DNA from 2 places in the Stenotrophomonas sp. S4 genome. Region 2 is predicted to be linked to the other one. Evidence: riboswitches for the same ligand, from Rfam matches in the RefSeq annotation. Region 2 holds a riboswitch; the other holds the start of a gene.
What was found. Region 2 has a riboswitch for thiamine pyrophosphate ahead of thiC (phosphomethylpyrimidine synthase ThiC). Riboswitches for the same ligand answer to the same signal wherever they lie in the genome.
Positions count from the first base shown of each region.

Region 1: linked by a shared signal. The riboswitch ahead of ACUZUJ_RS00810 (TonB-dependent receptor) and the one ahead of thiC (phosphomethylpyrimidine synthase ThiC) in region 2 are both predicted to bind thiamine pyrophosphate.

Region 1 is NZ_CM196188.1:194,579-200,070, reverse strand. Features, by position in the region: gene ACUZUJ_RS00825 (peptidoglycan-binding protein) at 1-1,747, shown strand, start outside; gene ACUZUJ_RS00820 (glycine zipper 2TM domain-containing protein) at 1,994-2,401, shown strand; gene ACUZUJ_RS00815 (phosphotransferase enzyme family protein) at 2,523-3,647, shown strand; TPP riboswitch at 3,767-3,862, shown strand; gene ACUZUJ_RS00810 (TonB-dependent receptor) at 3,933-5,492, shown strand, end outside.
Region 2 is NZ_CM196188.1:3,907,112-3,912,603, forward strand. Features, by position in the region: gene ACUZUJ_RS18215 (winged helix-turn-helix domain-containing protein) at 1-630, opposite strand, end outside; gene ACUZUJ_RS18220 (ion channel) at 890-1,561, opposite strand; gene thiC (phosphomethylpyrimidine synthase ThiC) at 1,656-3,500, opposite strand; TPP riboswitch at 3,583-3,684, opposite strand; gene ACUZUJ_RS18230 (BCCT family transporter) at 3,931-5,492, shown strand, end outside.

The DNA.
Region 1 (5,492 bases), 1.1 Mb from region 2:
GCAGATGTACCAGGACAACCTGGGCTCGATGGCGCGCCGCAATGAGCGCACCGGGCACCCGTACCTGTCCGGCGGCGACACGCCGACCGGCCTGGACCTGTACCTGGCCCACCAGCAGGGCAGCGCCGGCTACGGCTCGGTGCAGACCGCGATCGCCACCGGCACCTTCGGCGTGGTCCGCAACGGCCATGGCGAAGAGATCAACATGCGCCGCAACGTGCTCAACCAGATCGGCTCCGATGCCAAGGCCCTGACCGGCCACACCCTGGCCGAGATGCGTGGCATGAACGACGGCGACCTGGCGCGGACCTTCTCCAGCTACTACATCCACAAGTACGCGGCGATCAGCATCCCGGAAAAGCACATCGAACCGCAGGCGGTGGCACCGGGCCAGACCCAGACCCAGGCTCCGGCCACCCCAGCGCAGACCGCTGCAGTGGGCGCTGCTGCAGCCACGCTGGCGGCGACCGCAACGGCTGCCGCCACGCCGAAGCCGGGCATCGAACTGCACGCCGCCTACGACGCCGGCGTGAAGTACGACGATGTGAAGTACGCCATCAACATCCCGGGCCACGCACTGTACGTGCCGGGCAAGACCGGCAAGAACGTGGACCAGGGCTACATCGATTGCTCCGGCTGGGTCGGCACCCTGCAGAACCGGACCATGGACGAGATCAACCAGAAGGCCGGGCACGCTGTCTTCAGCAAGGCCGACCGCATCGACCTGGGCAACCTCGGTTCCGGCGGCATCGTGCACAAGGCCGTCGAACAGTCCGGCGTACTGCTCGAGCGCGACGCCATCCTCAAGCCCGGTGCGCTGAAGGAAGGCATGGTCATCGGCCTGGATACGGCCAGGACCCGCCACGAGCACTGGAATGGCATCGACCACATCGTGATGGTGGTGCGCGACCCGAACACCGACAAACTGCTGATCAGCCAGTCCACCGGCAGCAAGGGCGTGCACACCATGCCGGTGGAGGACTACCTCAAGCAGGTGAAGGACCACCCGAACTGGAAGCTGTTCGCGTCGGACCCGTTGTCCAAGGCGCGCGACCTGCTGGAGAACCGCACCCAATCGCACGAGCAGACCCAGGGTAAGCCTGCCGCCGAGCACAAGGCCGCCGCCACCCCGCACGCCGAGCTGTACAAGCCGGGCGCGCACAGCGAGGGCGTACGCAAGGTGCAGGAGCAGCTGGGCCACCTCGGCTATGCCGGGGCCGACGGCAAGCCGCTGGTCGAGGACGGCCGCTTCGGCCGCAATACCGAAGCGGCGGTGCGCCAGCTGCAGAAGGACAACGGGCTGGTCGCCGACGGCATCGTCGGTGCGAAGACGCTGGATGCGATCAAGGAGGCCCGCGAGCGCCCGCTGCTGAACGACGAGCGACACCCGCGCAATCCGATGTACCTGCAGGCCACCGAAGGCCTGGAGCGGATGCCGGCGGGCACCTTCAAGGACCGCCACGCGCTGGAAAGCGCCGCAGCGGCGTTGACCAGGGAGGCGCATGCCGCCGGCCTGCAGCGCATCGACGCGGTGGTGCCCAGCCCGAACGGTGAGCGCCTGTTCGCCGTGCAGGGCACGATCGGTGACCCGGCGGCCAGCCGCGTTGCGGTGGAAACCCGCACCGCCAGCGAACAGAGCATGGCGCTCAGCAGCGGCGCGGTGCACGGCGCGCCGAACGTGCTGCACCAGCAGCAGGACGCGCAGCAGGAACAGACCCGCCAGGCACAGAAGGCCATGGGCATCTGAGCCCGCAGCGCCTTGCAGACCGGGAGGGGCCGCGCCATGCGCGGCCCTTTCCCTTTCTGCCAGCTGAGCGGCCAAGGCCGCTTTCAGCCTTGCTTCATGCCGCCTGCCGCTAGATGAATGCGCAAGCCGCCCGGTAGGCCAGGCAATGTTCCGGCAATGTTGGAACGCCAGCGTGGACACCACGGCAGCCGGGGCGCCCCGCGCCCTCCCTGCCCAGCGTGGCATGCACCTCACAGGAGAACGAACATGCTCAGTACTTCCGCACTCAGCTTCCGTGGTCTGGCGATGGCCCTGGCACTGGTGGCCGGTGTCGCCGTGGTCAGCGATGCCAGCGCGATGTCGAGGAAGGACAAGCGCACCCTGGTCGGCGCCGTGGTCGGTGGCGTGGCCGGCAACCTGCTCTCCAACGGCGACCCTGCGGCCACCGTCGGCGGTGCCGTGGCCGGCGGCGCGATCGGCAACCTGACCACGTCCGACCGCCGCGACCGTCGCTATTACGACAACCGCTACTACGACAATCGCTACGATCGCCGTTACGACCGTGGCTACTACCGCAGCGGCTATTACGACCGTGGCGATGACCGCCGCTGGCAGCGTGAGCGCTACTACGACAACCGCTACTACAACGACCGCGGCCGCCATCGCGGCTGGTAAGCAGCGCCGACACACCGATGACGCGGAGACGGGCGGGTCGATGACCCGCCCGTTTGCGTTGGCCACGCGCATGGCGTTGAATGCGCAGCCTTGGATGTGACTTTCCCGATCGGACTGCGGCATGACGTCTTCCTCCCACCGCGTGCAGGGCCTCAACAACGATGAGGTCGCCGCCGACTGGCCGCCGATCAGCGCGGCGGACATTGCGTGGCTGAGTGCGCGTTTCCCGCAGCTGGGCGGGCACAGCCAACCGCGCTGGCACAGCCCGCGGCCGCTGTCGGCCGCCGCCATTGTCGACGGCACGCGCGGCGAGGTGTTCATCAAGCGCCACCACCACAGTGTGCGCAGCGCGGCCTGCCTGGAAGAAGAACACCATTTCATCGCCCATCTCGCCGCCGCCGGCGTACCGGTGGTGCAGGTGCTGCCGGCCACCGATGGCCGCACCGCGATCGAACACGGCGAATGGACGTTTGAACTGCACGATGTCGGCGTGGGCGAAGACCTGTACCGCGACGCGGTGTCGTGGTCGTTGCTGACCGATGTCGCAGAGGCCCGCGAGGCGGGCCGCATGCTGGCCCAGCTGCACCGTGCCGCCGCCAGCTACCACGCGCCCCAGCGCAGCACCCATCTGCTGGTCGCGCGCGATGATCTGATCCGTGCCGACGATCCGATCGCAGCGATCAAGGCGGAGCTGCACGCGCGCCCCGGGCTGGCCCGCTATCTCGCGCGCATTCCATGGGAAGCGCAGCTGCAGCGCGACGTGCTGCCGTGGCACGCCGGGCTCGCCGAGCGCCTGCGCGACGAGCCACGGCTGTGGGCGCACAACGATTGGCATGTTTCCAACCTGCTGTGGCGCGACGGGCAGGTCAGCACCGTGCTGGATTTCGGCCTGGCTTCACCCACCAGCGCCTTGTTCGACCTCGCCACCGCGATCGAGCGCAACGCAGTGGCGTGGCTGGAACTGGAGCGCGGGATGGAGGCGGTGCGCATCGACATTGCACTGGCGTTGCTCGACGGCTACCGTGAGGTGCTGCCCTTGTCGGCAGCACGCGTGCATCTGCTGGCCGACCTGCTGCCGATGGTGCATTTCGACTTCGCACTGTCCGAAGTGGAGTACTTCGAAGGCATCACCGGCTCGACCGCGAATGCCGACGTGGCCTGGCAGCCCTTCATGCTGGGGCACCCGGCATGGTTCCGCACCGGGCCAGGGCAGGCGCTACTGCAGGCCCTGCACGCGGCGGCGTGACCCGGTTGGTACACCGTCGGGGTCAGATCCCCTTCCTTCGGAAAGGGATCTGACGCCGCACCGCCCCGCCGCCTGAAGGGCACCGGCTCGCAAATCCGTACCATTTGTAGTGAAATGGTCACCTGAAGCGGGGGTGCCTGGATCTGCCAGGCTGAGAGAGTCCCTTGGAACCTGATCCGGTTTGCACCGGCGTAGGGAGCTTTGAGCCGCAGCCACACCCCCGTCATGGGCCGGTGCACCTGCGCGCCGTCGCTTCGTCTCCCTTGTTGTCCGAAGACGAACCGAATGAACCGCTGCCTGCGCCCCACCCTGCTCTCCCTCGCCCTCTGCGCCGCGCTGCCGCTGCATGCCAGCGAGGCTGACGCTGCTCCCGATGCGGCTGCCACCGGCGCCGATCGTTCGCCGACCGAACTGGCGGCGGTGCGCGTGGAGGCTGGCAAACCGAAGGCCGATACCTCTCGCGTGAACGCCTTCGGTGGTGGAAGCTGGAAGGACACGCCGGCCTCGGTGAACGTGCTCGAGCGCGATTACCTCGACCGCCGCCAGGTGCGTTCGCTGTCCGAGCTGGCCAGCAACGATGCCTCGCTGGGGGATGCCTATGCACCGGTGGGCTACTACCAGAACATCGCCATCCGCGGCTTCGCGCTGGACGCCGCCACCGGCTACCGCTTCAACGGGCTGTCCATCGCCGGCGAGCAACGCCTGGCGCTGGAGAACGTGCAGTCGGTGGAGATCCTCAAGGGTGAAGCCGGCCTGGCGGCAGGCGTGATGGCGCCGGGCGGGATCATCAACTACATCGGCAAGCGCCCGGCGGAAGTGCGCACCGCCACGCTCGGCACCGATTCGGAAGGCTCGCGCTACGTCGCCGTCGATGTCGGCCACTGGATCACCCCGCGCTTCGGCCTGCGCCTGAATGCCGCATGGGATTCCAGCAATTCCTACGTCGAGCACGCCGATGGCCGCCGCAACTTCTACTCGCTGGCCGCCGACTGGCTGATCGGCGAGCGCGGCAAGCTGGAAGTGGATGCCAACTACCAGACCAGCTCGCAGCGCTCGGTGTCCGGCTACCAGCTGCTGGGCGCGCGTGACCTGCCGCGCGGCGTCGACCGCGAGCACCTGCTCGGCTACCAGCCGTGGCAGCGCCCGGTGGATATCGCCAGCACCAACATCACCGCGCTGCACACCTACGACTTCAACGATGCCTGGCAATCGCGCGTCTCGGTCGGCCACAGCCGCTCGGTGATCGATGACAACGTCGCCTTCGCCTACGGTTGCTACTACGCCGCGCAGTGCGCCGACGGCAGCGTGCCGGGCAACTACTTCGCACCCAACGGCGACTACGACGTCTACGACTACCGCAGCCCGGACGACACGCGCCGCAACCAGCAGGCCCGTGCCGAGCTGCGCGGCCGCTTCGAGACCGGCAACGTCGGCCACCAGCTGACCCTCGGTGCCGACTACTTCCGCCGCACCGTGGACAAGCGTCCGAGCGTCAACGAGTACGTCGGCACCAGCAACATCCACGACGCACAGGTGCCGGTGTTCCAGCCGTCGCCGAAGATGCCGGGCCCCTCCGCACGGCGCCTGGACAGCGGCCAGACCGCGTTCTTCGCACTGGACCGCATGAGCTTCGGTGATGACTGGCAGTGGCTGGCCGGTGGCCGCTTCGTGCGCCTGGACGAACGCGCCTACGACAAGCGGGGCATCCCACAGCGGCACAGCCGCCTGTCGCGCTTCCTGCCGCAGACCGCCGTGGTGTGGAAGGCCACCGACCAGCTCAACGCCTACGCCAGCTATGTGCGCGGCATTTCGCTGGGCCAGGAAGCGCCGTTCTGGACCAGCAAC
Region 2 (5,492 bases):
GGGACGCTGCGGGCTGCCGATCACCCGCGTGCCGTTCTCCACGGCGGCCTCCACCGGTGAACTGCTGGCCGGTGCACGGCGCAGCAGCAGCGTGGTCATCACCAGCAGCGTGGCCAGCATCAATACGCCCAGCGCCAGCAGCACGCGGCGGCGGACATGGCGCCAGCGGCGGCGCGATTCCTGCGCGCGCGCGGGCAGCACCGCGGCGTCGGCGGGTGCCGGCTGCACTTCCACACCTTCATCGTCAGGCAAGCCCGCAGCCGTTGGCTCCGCATCGTCCAGCGCCTGTACCGGTACCAGAAGCCGATAACCGGTCTTGGCGATGGTTTCGATGTAGGCCTGGCCGTTGTCGTCGTCGTTGCTGAACGCCTTGCGCAGCTGGGTGACGGCCTGGGTCAGCACATCGTTGGTCGGCAGCGTGTCCGGCCACACCTCGGCGAACAACTCGTCGCGGGTGACAACGCGGCCCGGCTGCCGCAGCAGCACGCGCAGCACGCCCAACGCCTTCGGCGTCAGCCGGCGCGGGCGACGCGCACCGACGACCTCGACTTCGCGCGAGGACAGAGTGACGATGCACTCTCCTATCCGTATCCGATCGGATACGGGTGGCTGTATTTCGCTGCTGTTCATTTTCTGCTACACAGTAGAGACAGGTCCCGGGCAGTGTTTGCCTTCGTTACGGTCCCGTCCTGGGAACAGCGAAAAGCCAGACTCCGCACAAAGCATCGGCGCATACCGCAAAAACAATCGAGCGCGCGAATACTAGCCTATGCAAGTTACCTCGCCTATCGCGTGGTCGACATCAGGCTCTCTCTCGCCGACGCATTCACATAATTCGCGACACCATTCGCGCCCTCTTGGGCGCGAAATTTTTATCTGGCGTTCATTTTCACATGCGCCGCAACATGGTCAATCCGACCAGACGCGAAACCACCAAAGCCACGTACATCACGCCGGAAAACTGCTCCAGCATGACCAATGCGCGTGCCTGTGGATGCAGGGGTACGACGTCACTCAAGCCCACTCCAGACAGCAAGCTGAAGCTGAGATAAAGCAACTCCATCCAGCTGCGCTGCGCACCCCCGCCAGTACCCTGGAAGCTGCCCGGATACCACTGCTGGCACACCGCGAACGCGAAGGCGAAAGCCCACGCCAGCAGGGTGAAGGTTGCGCCTGCGGCGAACAGTTCGTCGCGGGTGACCTTGTGGTCCTGGAGCATGTAGGCGATCAGGGCGCCGGCCGTATAGAAGTACAGCAGGCTCTCCAGCAGCTGCGCGGTGGTCAGCATTGCGGTGCGATCGAGCAATGCGCCTGCCAACGAGAACACCACCGAGGGAATGGCCAGCAACAGCGCCAGCCAGGTGCCCAGCGGGCTGCGCTGGACCACCCACAGCGCCAGGCCGAGTACCGCCATGCCGAACATGCCCAGTGCGGCGCGGCCCGCAGCGGTGTCATCCAGCGCGGGATACAGCAGCACCGCCAGCAGCTGCGCGCCCAGCAACCAGGCCGAAGGATGACGGCGGGCGATGGCCAGCCAACGGGTGGTCATGGCAACGGGCATGGCGTCCTTTCCCCCTGGGCGATGGACGCAGCATAGCCGGGCACGGCGTGATGAACGGTCGTGCCGGCCGTTGGCCGGCACGACCGTTTCCGCATCAGCCCTGGTGGTAGACCTCGGCGCCGGCGGCGCGGAACTCCTCCGACTTCTCCTTCATGCCGGCCTCGGCGTAATCACGCACGTCCTGGGTGATCTTCATCGAACAGAAGTGCGGGCCGCACATCGAGCAGAAGTGCGCCAGCTTGTGCGCATCCTTCGGCAGCGTCTCGTCGTGGAACTCCTTGGCCTTCTCCGGATCCAGGCCAAGGTGGAACTGGTCCTCCCAGCGGAACTCGAAGCGCGCCTTGCTCAGCGCGTTGTCGCGCACCTGCGCACCTGGATGGCCCTTGGCCAGATCAGCGGCGTGCGCGGCGATGCGGTAGGCCATGATGCCGTCACGCACGTCCTGGCGATTGGGCAGGCCGAGGTGCTCCTTCGGCGTCACGTAGCAGAGCATCGCCGTGCCGAACCAGCCGATCATCGCCGCACCGATCGCGCTGGTGATGTGGTCGTAGCCCGGTGCGATATCGGTGGTCAGCGGCCCCAGCGTATAGAACGGTGCTTCGCCACACTCGCGCAACTGCTTTTCCATGTTCTCCTTGATCAGCTGCATCGGCACGTGGCCGGGGCCTTCGATCATGGTCTGCACATCATGCTTCCAGGCGATCTTCGTCAGCTCACCCAGCGTCTCCAGCTCACCGAACTGCGCCGCGTCGTTGGCATCGGCGATGCAGCCCGGGCGCAGGCCGTCACCCAGCGAGAAGGTCACGTCGTAGGCCTTCATGATCTCGCAGATCTCTTCGAAGTGCGTGTAGAGGAAATTCTCCTTGTGGTGCGCCAGGCACCACTTGGCCATGATCGAGCCACCGCGGCTGACGATGCCGGTGACCCGCTTGGCGGTGAGCGGCACATAGCGCAGCAGCACGCCGGCGTGGATGGTGAAGTAGTCCACGCCCTGTTCGGCCTGCTCGATCAGCGTGTCGCGGAAGATCTCCCAGGTGAGTGCTTCGGCACGGCCATCGACCTTCTCCAGCGCCTGGTAGATCGGCACGGTACCGATCGCCACCGGCGAATTGCGGATGATCCACTCGCGGGTTTCGTGGATGTGCTTGCCGGTGGACAGGTCCATCACCGTGTCACCGCCCCAGCGGATCGCCCACACCAGTTTCTCCACTTCCTCGGCAATGCCCGAGGACACGGCGCTGTTGCCGATGTTGGCATTGATCTTGGTCAGGAAATTTCGGCCGATGATCATCGGCTCGCTTTCCGGATGGTTGATGTTGTTGGGCAGCACCGCGCGGCCGCGCGCGATTTCATCGCGCACGAACTCCGGTGTGATGATCTTCTGGATCGAAGCCCCAAATGCCTCGCCCGGGTGCTGCTGCAACAGGCCGGCATCACGGATCGCTTCCATCCGCTGGTTCTCGCGGATGGCGACGAATTCCATTTCCGGCGTGATGATGCCGCGGCGCGCGTAGTGCATCTGGGTGACGTTGGCGCCTGTACGTGCACGGCGCGGCAGGCTGCGCGCAGGGAAACGCACGGCATCGAGCTTCGGATCATGCTCGCGGTCGCGGCCGAACGACGAACTCAGGCCGTCGAGTTGTTCGGTATCGCCGCGCTCCTCCACCCAGCCACGACGCAGCGCCGGCAGGCCCGCCGACAGATCGATACGCACATCCGGATCGGTGTAGGGGCCCGACGTATCGTAGACCGTGACCGGTGCATTCTCTTCGCCGCCGAACAACGTCGGCGTGCGGGTCAACGCGATCTCGCGCATCGGCACCTGCAGATCCGGACGCGAACCGGGTACGTGGATCTTGCGCGAACCGGGAATCGGCCGGGTCACGGATTCGGAGAGTTGCTGGGCCTGTTGCTGCAGGGCGGAGAGCTGTGCGTTCATCGGGCATCGTCCAGGAAGGTCAGGGACGAAGCGGCGGCGCACTGCGCCCGCGCGCGGACGGTCCTTGGGCGGAGTCCGGGCACGGCTGCACTGCAAAGCTTCCCTACGCCGGTATGAGCCGGATCAGGTTCCAAGGGACTGTCTCAACCGTGGCCACCTGGCCGCGGTACCCCCGCTTCTTGGCGTGCATTAGAGCATAGAAAGCACTGCAGCTCATGGCGGTTGCAGCCGCGCATCGCGTGGATCCGCAGTTTCTGTATTAACAGAACCGTGACATCGCGTTCAGTAACGTGCACGTCCGTCGCGTTCCAGCGACCGATGCTTCCTTCGCCGCCTTCGCGGCCCCTGCCCGGTTCGCGATGCATGCCACCGGCCCTTCGCTGCAAGCTCTGCTCGCTCCCCTCAATCCCTTGATCGGAGAAGCTCCTTCATGGTGTTTCGCGTTTCCATCGCACTGGTTCTGCTGCTGGTGCTGCTTGCCGGTATTGCACCGGGCCCCTTCAATGCCGTGGTGCAGTCGATGCTGGCAGAAGTCATCCGCAGCGTCGGCTGGCTGTACCTGCTGGTGGTGTTCCTGGCCCTGGTGTTCCTGATGTACCTGGCCTTCGGCCGCTTCGGCAACCTGCGCATCGGTGGCGAAGACGCCGAGCCCGAGTTCTCGCGGGCCAGCTGGATGTCGATGCTGTTCGCCGCCGGCATGGGCATCGGCCTGGTGTTCTGGGGCGCCGCCGAGCCCATCTCGCACTTCAGCAAGCCACCGGAAGGGCTTGCTCCGCAGAGCCTGGATGCGGCACGCGCCTCGATGCGCTATGCATTCTTCCACTGGGGCCTGCATCCGTGGGCCATCTACGCGCTGATCGGCCTGGCGATGGCCTGGTTCCAGTTCAACCGCAACGGCCGCGGCCTGGTCAGCGACATGCTGCAGCCGATCATCGGCCGCCACCATCGTGGATGGATCGGGCGCGTGGTCAACATCGCTGCAGTGGTCGCCACGGCGATCGGTGTCGCGACTACGCTGGGCTTCGGCACCATCCAGATCGCCGCCGGCATCGAGCGCGCGTTCGGCGTGCAGGCGACCGTCGCAGTGCAGATGACCATCATTGCGGTCGCCTTCGTGCTGTACATGGCATCCACCGCCAGTGGCGTGGAGCGAGGTGTGAAGTGGCTGTCCAACTTCAACCTGGCATTGGCTGCCCTGCTGGCAGCCATCCTGCTGGTGCTGGGGCCGACCGGCTTCATCTTCGATACGTTCACCACCACGCTGGGCTCCTACCTCAACCAGCTGGTGACGATGAGCCTGCGCATGTCACCGTTCTCCGGCAGCACCTGGGTGGCGGACTGGACGATCTTCTACTGGGCCTGGTGGATCTCGTGGGCACCGTTCGTGGGGTCGTTCATCGCACGCATCTCGCGCGGCCGCAGCGTGCGCGAGTTCGTTATCGGCGTAGTGCTCGCGCCGACTCTGCTGGGCTTCTTCTGGTTCGCGGTATTCGGTGGCACCGCGCTGTGGGCGCAGATCTTCGGCCATGCCGACCTGGTGCAGGCGCTGGGCAATGGCTACGAGACAGTGCTGTTCACGCTGTTCGACAGCATGCCGCTGCCGCTGCTGCTGTCGTGCATCGCACTGGTACTGCTGATGATCTTCTTCGTGACCTCGGCCGACTCGGCGGTGCTGGTGCTGGCCAGCATGTCCACTGACGAAGCAGGCGATCCTCCGTTGAAGCGCAAGCTGGCCTGGGGCATCGCGGTGGCGTTGATCGCAGCGGCGTTGCTGCTGGCCGGTGGCCTGGATGCACTGCAGGGCATGATCACGATTGCGGCGTTGCCATTCGCGCTGCTGATGGTGCTGGTAATGGTGTCGCTGTACCGGGTGCTGGACCAGGAGTACACGCGTGAGCGGCGGCAGGCGCAGCGCCAGCGGCACATGATCGATGCGTGGATCGCACGCGAGATGGCGGCGCAGGAAGAGACGCAGGCGGAGGCCGCACGCGC